2 regions of the Comamonas sp. CAH-2 genome follow, and region 1 is predicted to be linked to the other one. Evidence: predicted binding sites of a transcription regulator. Region 1 holds the regulator's gene; the other holds the start of a gene.
What was found. The regulator sigma-54, encoded in region 1, starts transcription at its own class of promoters, with help from an activator protein. The targets are predictions, from matches to a motif close to TGGCANGNAANCTGCTTT.
Positions count from the first base shown of each region.

Region 2: the regulator sigma-54 is predicted to act here: its motif matches at 2,761-2,778, upstream of FYM52_RS05410 ([protein-PII] uridylyltransferase).

Region 1 is NZ_VSWF01000025.1:19,262-24,533, forward strand. It holds gene FYM52_RS13315 (SPOR domain-containing protein) at 1-334, shown strand, start outside; gene FYM52_RS13320 (thiol:disulfide interchange protein DsbA/DsbL) at 390-1,037, shown strand; gene lptA (lipopolysaccharide transport periplasmic protein LptA) at 1,139-1,777, shown strand; gene lptB (LPS export ABC transporter ATP-binding protein) at 1,777-2,547, shown strand; gene FYM52_RS13335 (RNA polymerase factor sigma-54) at 2,598-4,178, shown strand; gene FYM52_RS13340 (methyl-accepting chemotaxis protein) at 4,360-5,272, opposite strand, start outside.
Region 2 is NZ_VSWF01000005.1:52,130-57,401, reverse strand. It holds gene purL (phosphoribosylformylglycinamidine synthase) at 1-1,590, opposite strand, end outside; gene map (type I methionyl aminopeptidase) at 1,832-2,647, shown strand; gene FYM52_RS05410 ([protein-PII] uridylyltransferase) at 2,817-5,272, shown strand, end outside.

The sequences.
Region 1 (5,272 bases):
CCCGCTGGGGGACCTGGCCAAGGCCCAGCTCAAGGCCGCCGATGCCAAGGCGGCCGCGGCCGCGAAGGCCGCGACCGCCAGTGCGGGTGGCTCCGACGGGTTCAGCTACTTCGTGCAGGCGGGTGCTTTCCGCACCCAGGCCGATGCCGACGCCCAGCGCGCCAAGCTGGCGATGCTGGGCTGGGAGGCCCGCATCAGCGAGCGCGAGCAGAACGGCCGGCCCGTGTTCCGCGTGCGCGTGGGGCCCTTCGACAAACGCGGCGATGCCGAGCAGCTGAAGCAGAAGCTGGACGGTGCGGGCGTGGACGCCGCCCTGGTGCGCGTGCAGCAGTGAACTTTCTGAGGCTTTCCCCCTCTCAATGCCCATATCTCAAGAAGGAGTCCTTTTGATGCAACGCCGCCAGTTCTCTTTGGCCGCAGCCACCGCTGCGACCTCCATGGCCTTCGGTGCCAACACGGCTTGGGCACAGGCTGCCGCCCCCAAGGAAGGCAAGGAATACCTGCGCCTGTCGACCCCCGCCCCCACGGAAGCGGCCGCTGGCCAGATCGAGGTGGTGGAGTTCTTCTGGTACAGCTGCCCCCACTGCAACGCGTTCGAGCCCACCTTTGCCGCGTGGAAGCAGAAGGCCCCGGCCAACGTGTCCGTGCGCCGCGTGCCCGTGGCCTTCAACGCCAGCTTCGTGCCCCAGCAAAAGCTGTATTTCGCGCTGCAGGCGATGGACAACTTCGACGCCATGCACGTCAAGGTGTTCCACGCCATCCATGTGGAGCGCAACAAGCTGGCCAAGGACGAGGACATCTTCAACTGGGTCGCCAAGCAGGGCGTGGACGTGAACAAGTTCAAGGAGATCTACAACTCCTTCAACGTCGCCAGCCAGGTGCGCAAGGCCACCCAGGTGCAGCAGGCGTATGACGTGGAAGGCGTGCCCTCCATGGGCGTGGCCGGCCGCTACTACACCGACGGCCCCCGTGCCGGCAGCATGCCGAATGTGCTGCGTGTGGTCGAATACCTGGTGGAGCAAAGCCGCAAGGCCTGACCCGGCCTGCTGCCCCATCCCCGAGCCCGCCTTGCGCGGGCTTTTTTGTGGGCTTGGGAGGCAGGATGACTACAATGTCCAGCAAGAAACGTGCCCTGCCCATGACACCCAAACTCCTCACCTGCCTGTTGTTGACTGCCCTTGCGGGGGCTTCTGGCGTGGCGCATGCCGAGCGTGCCGACCGCGACAAGCCCATGAACATCGAAGCCGATGCCTTGCGCCACGACGAGCTCAAGCAGACCAGCGTGTTCACCGGCAATGTGGTGATGACCAAAGGCTCCATCGTGCTGCGCGGCGCGCAGCTGGACGTGCGCCAGGACGGCGAAGGCTACCAGCACGGCGTGGTCAAGGCCGACGCCGGCAAGCGCGCCTTCTTCCGCCAGAAACGCGACACGGCGCCCGGCGCCCCCGAAGAGTTTGTCGAGGGCGAGGCCGAGGTCATCGAGTACAACGGCCGCACCGACGATGTGAAGCTGATCCGCCGCGGCCAGTTGCGCCGCTACACCGGCGGCAAGCTCAGCGACGACATCATGGGCAGCGTCATTACCTACAACAACCTGACCGATGTGTTCACGGTCGACGGCGAAAAGCGCAGCAACCTGCCTTCGTCGGCACCCGCAGGCTCGGGCGGCCGCGTGCGCGCCATCCTGGCGCCCAAGGCCACGCCGGGCAGCAGCCCCGCGCCGGCACCGGCCCAGCCCTTGCAGCCGTCGGGTGGTCTGAACTCCCAAGGACAGTGATGGCAGAAGATTTTCGTGACGCGCGTGCCACCAGCAAGCTGGAGGCGCGCCACCTGGCCAAGACCTATGGCAGCCGCAAGGTGGTCAAGGACGTGTCCATGACGGTGCAAAAGGGCGAGGTGGTGGGTCTGCTCGGCCCCAACGGCGCGGGCAAGACCACCTCGTTCTACATGATCGTGGGCCTGGTGCGCTGCGATGGCGGCGACATCCTGATCGACGGCCAGTCCGTGGGCAACATGCCCATCCACCAGCGCTCGCGCCTGGGGCTGTCCTACCTGCCGCAGGAGGCCTCGATCTTTCGCAAGCTGAACGTCGAGGACAACGTGCGCGCCGTGCTGGAGCTGCAGACGGATGCGGCCGGCCAGCCCCTGGGTGCCGCTGCCATCGAGCAGCAGCTGACCAGCCTGCTGCAGGAGCTGCGCGTCGAGCACCTGCGCAAGTCGCCGTCGCTGGCGCTGTCCGGCGGCGAGCGCCGCCGCGTGGAGATCGCGCGCGCCCTGGCCTCCAACCCGCGCTTCATCCTGCTGGACGAGCCCTTCGCCGGCATCGATCCGATCGCCGTGATCGAGATCCAGCGCATCATCGGCTTCCTCAAGGAACGCGGCATCGGTGTGCTGATTACCGATCACAACGTGCGCGAAACACTGGGTATCTGTGACCACGCCTTCATCATCAGCGATGGCACAGTACTCGCCCAGGGCACACCCGAGGAGATCGTCGAGAACCCGGATGTGCGCCGGGTCTACCTGGGTGAGCACTTCCGCATGTAGTCTGGCCCGGCAGCGTCGGCAATCACAAGAAAGTTCGAGGGGGTACAGCGTTGAAGCCAGGTTTGTCACTGCGGGTCTCACAGCATCTGGCGCTCACGCCGCAGTTGCAGCAATCCATCCGGCTGTTGCAGCTGTCCACCCTGGAGTTGTCCCAGGAAGTCGAGCAGATGCTCGACGACAACCCGTTTCTGGAGCTGGCCTCGGACGACGCCCCGCGCGAGGAGTTCGGCCTGCAGACTGCGGACGAGCCCGCCCAGCACGAGGGCGCCTCGGCCGACGAAACACCATATTCCATAGCAGACAGCGCAGGCACAGCCAGCGCTGAAGGCCAAAAAGACCAGGAATCCTCGGCGCCCGACAGCGACGTGCCCAGCGACTGGGAGGGCGACGGCAGCGTCGACATGGCGCACGACGACAGCGAATGGGGCGGCGACGCCCCGGCGCGCGGCAACCGCAACGACGACGAGGATGCCCCCACGGCCCTGGACCTGGCGGGCGCGCACGAGTCGCTGACCGATTTCCTGCACCAGCAGGCACTGTCGCTGCGCCTGTCCGAGATCGACCGCTACGCGCTGCGCTTCCTGATCGAAAACCTCAACGACGACGGCTACCTCGAGGACCCGCTGCAGGAGTTGGCCGAGGGCCTGGCCGGCACCGACGACCTGGAGCAGCTCGACGAGCTGGTGCACCGCTTCACCGTGGCCCTGCGCCTGCTGCAGTCGCTGGAGCCCGTGGGCGTGGGTGCCCGCGACCTGGCCGAATGCCTGCGCCTGCAACTGCTGCACCTGCACCGCGAGGACCCGCAGGACGAGATGCTGGAGGTGGCGCTGCAGGTCTGCGCCCAGCCGCTGGAAATGCTGGCGCGGCGCGATGTGCGCAAGCTGATGCAGGCCTGCGGCCTGCCCGAGGCCAAGGTGCGCGCCGCGCTGGGCGTCATCGCCCGGCTGGAGCCCAAGCCGGGACGGCGCTTCACCGATGTCGAGCGCCACATCATCGTGCCCGACGTGATCGTCAAGAAAACGTCGCGCAAAGGGGGCGATGGCCTGGCGCAGTTCAGCGTGCAGCTGAACCCGGACGTGATGCCGCGCCTGCGCGTGCACGACGTCTACGCCAACGCCCTGCGCAGCCACAAGGGCAGCGACGGGCACGCCGGCCTGCAGCAGCGGCTGCAGGAGGCGCGCTGGTTCATCAAGAACGTGCAACAGCGCTTCGACACCATCCTGCGCGTGTCCAAGGCCATCGTCGACCGGCAGAAGAACTTCTTCGTGCACGGCGAGCTGGCCATGCGCCCGCTGGTGCTGCGCGACATTGCCGACGAACTGGGCCTGCACGAATCGACCATCAGCCGCGTGACCACGGCCAAGTACATGGCCACGCCGCACGGCACCTACGAGCTGAAGTTCTTCTTCGGCTCGGGCCTGGGCACGGAGACCGGGGGCAACGCCTCCAGCACGGCGGTGCGCGCGCTGATCAAGCAGTTCGTCGCGGCCGAGAGCCCGAAGAAACCGCTGTCCGACAGCCAGATCGCGGACATGCTCAAGGAGCAGGGCATCGAGTGCGCGCGCCGCACCGTGGCCAAGTACCGCGAGGCCTTGAAGATCGCCCCGGCCAACCTGCGCAAGGCGCTGTAGACGCCTTAGGGTCGGTGGCTGGCTATGCAGACACGGCGGTCGACTATCCAAAAAGAGAGCTGCTGGCGCTGCATAGACAAAGGGTTCAGATGGAAAACCATCTGAACCCTTTTTTGCAAGCGCGCGAGCCGCTCTTTTTTGAGAACCCCGCGGGCACGCGCAGCGCGTGCCCGGCGGTGCGTCAGCGCAGGGCCAGGGCCTGCGTGGCGGGCGCGTGGTCCAGCTTGAAGCCGCCGACCACCTCGGCCAGCTGGTGCGCCTGCTGCTGCAGCGACTGCGCGGCGGCGGTGGCCTGTTCCACCAGGGCGGCGTTCTGCTGCGTGCCCTGGTCCATCTGGCTGACGGCGCCGTTGATCTCGCCGATGCCGTTGCTCTGCTCCTGGCTGGCGTGGCTGATCTCCGCCACGATGGCGGTGACGCGGCGCACGCTGTCCACCACTTCCTGCATGGTGGCGCCGGCCTCCTGCACCAGGCGGCTGCCGGTGTTGACCTGGTTGACTGAGTCGTCGATCAGCTGCTTGATCTCCTTGGCCGCGGCGGCGCTGCGCTGGGCCAGGGTGCGCACCTCGCCGGCCACCACGGCAAAGCCGCGGCCCTGCTCGCCGGCACGGGCGGCTTCCACCGCCGCATTCAGCGCCAGGATGTTGGTCTGGAAGGCGATGCTGTCGATCACGCCGATGATGTCGACGATCTTGCGCGATGCGGCGTCGATGCCGCCCATGGTCTGCACCACCTGGCCGACCACGCTGCCGCCGTGCGAGGCGACGGAGGAGGCGCTGCTGGCCAGCTGGTTGGCCTGGCGGGCGTTCTCGGCGTTCTGCTGCACCGTCGCGGTGAGCTGTTCCATGGCCGCGGCGGTCTCCTCCAGCGAGCTGGCCTGCTGCTCGGTGCGCGAGGACAGGTCCTGGTTGCCCATGGCGATTTCCTGGCTGGCCAGGCGCACGGATTCCGAGGCGGTGCGGATGCGCAGCAGCACGGCGGCGATCTTGTTCACGAAGTGGTTGAAGGCGGTGGCGATCTGCGCCAGTTCGTCCTTGCCGCTGTTGTCCAGGCGCACGGTCAGGTCCCCCTCGCCCGAGGCGATGTCTTCCAGC
Region 2 (5,272 bases), on a different contig from region 1:
GTCAAAGCGCGCGCCACGGCCGGCGTCGTTGGTCAGCTCGGGGAAGGCGTTGGAGATACCGCCGGCGCCCACGTCGTGGATGGCCAGGATGGGGTTCTCCGTGCCCTGCGCCCAGCAGTGGTTGATGACTTCCTGCGCCCGGCGCTCGATCTCGGGGTTGCCGCGCTGCACCGAGTCGAAGTCCAGTTCCGCCGCGTTCGTGCCCGAAGCCATGGAGCTGGCCGCACCGCCGCCCATGCCGATGCGCATGCCGGGGCCGCCCAGCTGGATCAGCAGCGTGCCAGCGGGGAATTCGATCTTCTTGGTCAGCTCGGCGTCGATCACGCCCAGGCCGCCGGCAATCATGATGGGCTTGTGGTAGCCGCGGGTGATGTCACCGACCTGCTGTTCGTACTCGCGGAAATAGCCGGTCAGGTTGGGGCGACCAAACTCGTTGTTGAACGCCGCGCCGCCCAGGGGGCCTTCGATCATGATCTGCAGCGGGCTGGCGATGTGCTCGGGCTTGCCGACTTCGCTGCCCCACAGCTTGGAGACGGTGAAGCCGGTCAGGCCGGCCTTGGGCTTGGAGCCCCGGCCGGTCGCGCCTTCGTCACGGATTTCGCCGCCGGCGCCGGTCGAGGCACCGGGGAAAGGCGAGATGGCCGTGGGGTGGTTGTGCGTCTCCACCTTCATCAGCACATGGTGGGTGGCAGTCTTCTTTTGATAGCTGGGAGCGCTGACTGTGCCTGCCTTGGCATCGAATTGGGCCACGAAACGCTCGACCGCATGGCCTTCCATGATGGAGGCGTTGTCGGAGTACGCCACCACGGTGTGCTGGGGCGAGACGGCTTCGGTGTTGCGGATCATGCCGAACAGCGACTTGTCCTGCTCCACGCCGTCGATGGTGAACTTGGCGTTGAAGATCTTGTGGCGGCAGTGCTCGGAGTTGGCCTGCGCAAACATCATCAGTTCCACGTCCGTGGGATTGCGCTTCAGGTCATTGAAAGCGTTGACCAGGTACTCGATCTCGTCGTCGGCCAGGGCCAGGCCCCACTGCTTGTTCGCGGTTTCCAGCGCCGCGCGGCCACCGCCCAGCACGTCCACAAACTCCATGGGCTGGGCCTGCAGGGTGGAGAACAGCTGCTCGGCTTCGGCACGGGTGGCGAAGACCGATTCGGTCATGCGGTCGTGCAGCAAGGCCGCGATCTGCGCGGTCTGCGCTTGCGACAGCTCGGGCTTGCCACCCAGCAGGCCGGACTTCACTTCCACGCGGTACTCGGTCATGCGTTCGACGCGGAACACCTCCAGGCCGCAGTTGCGCGCGATGTCGGTGGCCTTGGAGGCCCAGGGCGAGATGGTGCCCAGGCGCGGGGTGACGACCAGGGCCACACCGTCGCTCCCGCCGACATACGGGTCGCCATACGTCAACAAGGCCGCCAGACGCTGAGCTTGCTCGGCAGTCGGGGCGGCCTCGGTGGCAACCAGGTGCACAAATCGGGCGCTGATGCCCGTGATCTTGGGGTGGATGGCGACCAGATCGGTCAGGAGTTGCTGGGCGCGGAACGAGCTCAGGGCGTTTCCACCCTCAAACTGAGTCAAATGCAAGGTCACGAGGCGGCCTGTTTATGTGAAGGCTGGTCAAAAGCGTCCCGCCCTGAGGACAAGCACCAAGGCAGGGACGCTGAATTGAGAGAGCTGCGATTTTACCGGGTCGAATACCCTATATATGGAAAGCAATATGAGCAGGGGGAATAGGCGCAGGCTTTGCACGCAATCGCCAACACCCTGCTAGCAACTTCCCCAAGCAGGCCTGCGCCGCCACCGAAAGCCGGCCGATGGAATAATCCAGGGCATGAGCATCACCATCAAAACCCCGCAAGACATCGAGCGCATGCGCGTTGCAGGCCGACTGGCTTCGGAAGTGCTGGACTACATCACCCCCCACATCAAGCCCGGCATCACCACCGCAGAGATCGACCGCCTGGGCGCTGAGTGCATGGCCCAGCAGGGCACCCGGTCCGCCACCATCGGCTACCAGCCCCCGGGCTACCCGCCCTACCCCGGCCACCTGTGCACCTCGCCCAACCACGTGGTGTGCCACGGCATCCCGAACGACAAGCCGCTGAAGAAGGGCGACATCATCAACGTGGACGTCACCGTCATCACCGAAGACGGCTGGTACGGCGACAACAGCCGCATGTTCATGATCGGCGAGGGCACCATCGCCGGCAAGCGCCTGTCCAAGCTGACCTTTGAAGCCATGTGGCTGGGCATCCAGCAGGTCAAGCCCGGCGCCACGCTGGGCGACATCGGCCACGCCATCCAGACCTACGCCGAAAAGCACAACCTGTCGGTGGTGCGCGAATACTGCGGCCACGGCATCGGCCAGAAATTCCACGAAGAACCCCAGGTGCTGCACTACGGCAAGCCCGGCACGGGCACGGTGCTGGAAGAAGGCATGGTCTTCACCATCGAGCCCATGCTGAACCTGGGCAAGCGCGAGGTGAAGGAACTGGGCAACGACGGCTGGACCATCATCACCAAGGACCGCAGCCTGTCGGCCCAGTGGGAGCTGATGCTGGCCGTGACCAAGACCGGCTACGACATCCTGACCTGGTCCGAGGGCTCGCCCACGCCACCCGACTTCATCACCGGCATCCGCACCTGATGCGGCCCCGGCCCTGGCGCCCTGTGACAAGGCAGTCCCGCTGCAGGCGGACTGCCTTTTTTCATGGCGGGATCGTGCACACTCGGGTTCCAGGTCCATGCCGCCGCCACGCCTTGCATATTTCTTGCTTGCCTGTGGTCCAGTTTTTGCCTGACAGGTCTTTCTTGCCATGAACATCGAACTCGGCGCCCTGCGCACTGCCTACCGCCAGGACAAGGCGGCCCTCACCGACGCCTTGCGCACCCCTGCCAGCAGCACCCGGGGCATCCGCAGCGTGCTGCAAAAGCTCTCACGGCTGACCGACCAGCACCTGTGTGCCATCCGCGCGGCCAGCGGGCTGCCGGCCGAGGTGGCCCTGGTGGCCGTGGGCGGCTATGGCCGCGAGCAGCTGTTCCCCGCCTCCGACGTGGACGTGCTGTTGCTGCTGCCCGGCCACAGCACCGAGGGGCACGCCCTGCTGAAGGAGGACCTGGAGCGCTTCATCGGCGCCTGCTGGGATGCGGGCCTGGAAATCGGCTCCAGCGTGCGCACCACCAGCGAATGCGTGGCCGAGGCCCAGAACGACGTGACCGTGCAGACCTCGCTGCTGGAAGCCCGGCTGATCGACGGCGATGCGGCACTGTTTGCCGAGTTCCAGCGCCAGTACCGCGCCTCGCTCAACCCCAAGGCCTTCTTCACCGCCAAGACGCTGGAGCTGCGCCAGCGCCACATCAAGCACGAGGGCACGCCCTATTCGCTGGAGCCCAACTGCAAGGAATCACCCGGCGGCCTGCGCGACCTGCACACCATCCTGTGGGTGGCGCAGGCGGCCGGCCTGGGCAGCAACTGGCGCGAACTGGCGGCCAGCGGCATTGCCACCGAGTTCGAGGCCACGCAGCTGGAGCGCAACGAGGCCACGCTGAGCCTGATCCGCGCCAAGCTGCACGCCCTGTCGGGCCGGCACGAGGACCGGCTGATCTTCGATTTGCAGACCGCCGTGGCCGAGTCCTTCGGCATCCAGAGCCACACGCCCGTGGGCGAGACCATGCCCGTGCGCGCCAGCGAGGTGCTGATGCGCCGCTACTACTGGGCGGCCAAGGCGGTGATGCAGCTGCAGCAGATCCTGCTGCTGAACATTGAGGAGCACCTGTACCCGAACAACGCCGAGCTCAAGCGCATCGACGACCGTTTCTTCGACAAGGACGGGCTGATCGAGGTGGCCAGCGACGACCTGTACCAGAAGGACCCGCAGGCCATCCTGGCCACCTTCCTGACCTACCAGAAGTCGCCCGGCCTGCGCGACCTGTCGGCGCGCACGCTGCGCGCCCTGTACAGCGCGCGCGACCTGATGGACAACACCTTCCGCCAGGATCCGGTGAACCGCGATACCTTCATGCAGATCCTGCAGGAACCGCGCGGCCAGACCCATGCCTTCCGGCTGATGAACGCCACCTCGGTGCTGGGGCGCTACCTGTGGTCCTTCCGCCGCATCGTGGGCCAGATGCAGCACGACCTGTTCCACGTCTACACCGTGGACCAACACACGCTGATGGTGCTGCGCAACATGCGGCGCTTCTTCATGGCCGAGCACGTGCACGAGTACCCGCTGTGCTCGCAACTGGCCAGCGGCTGGGACAAGCCCTGGCTGCTGTACCTGGCAGCGCTGTTCCACGACATCGGCAAGGGCCGTGGCGGCGACCACTCTGAGATCGGCGCCATCGAGGTGCGGCGCTTTGCCCGCCAGCACAACATGGCCGCCGAGGACGCCGAGCTGGTCGAATTCCTGGTGCGCGAGCACCTGCAGATGAGCACCGTGGCGCAAAAGCAGGACACCAGCGACCCGGACGTGATCCGCGCCTTTGCCGAGCGCGTGGGCACCGAGCGCCGCCTGACGGCGCTGTACCTGCTGACCGTGGCCGACATCCGCGGCACCAGCCCCAAGGTCTGGAACGCCTGGAAGGGCAAGCTGCTGGAAGACCTGTACCACGCCACGCTGCGCGTGCTGGGCGGGCGCGCGCCCGATGCCGCCGCCCTGGTGGAGGCGCGCAAGCGCGAGGCCCAGGTGGCCCTGGCCCTGACGGCCCAGCCCTACGAGTCGCACAAGGCGCTGTGGGACACGCTGGATGTGAGCTACTTCATGCGCCACGAGCCGGCCGACATCGCCTGGCATGCGCGCCAGCTGTCGCGCCACGTGGGCAGCCCCGTGCCCGTGGTGCGCGCGCGCCAGTCCCTGGTGGGCGAAGGCGTGCAGGTGCTGGTGTACGCCCCGGACCAGTCCGACCTGTTCGCCCGCATCTGCGGCTACTTCGACAACGCCGGCCTGATGGTGGTGGACGCCCGCATCCACACGGCGCGCAATGGCTATGCGCTGGACACCTTCCAGATCGCCTCCGAGCAGCTGCAGATGCACTACCGCGAGCTGACGACGCTGATCGAAAACGGCCTGCCCCAGGCCATCCTCAGCAAGGAGCCGCTGCCCGAGCCCGGCAAGCGCCGCCTGTCGCGGCGCGTGCGCAGCTTCCCCATGGTGCCGCGCGTCACGCTCACGCCGGACGACAAGGCGCAGAACTGGCTGCTCAACATCTCGGCCAGCGACCGCGCCGGCCTGCTGTATTCCGTGGCGCGCATCCTGGCGGCGCACGGCCT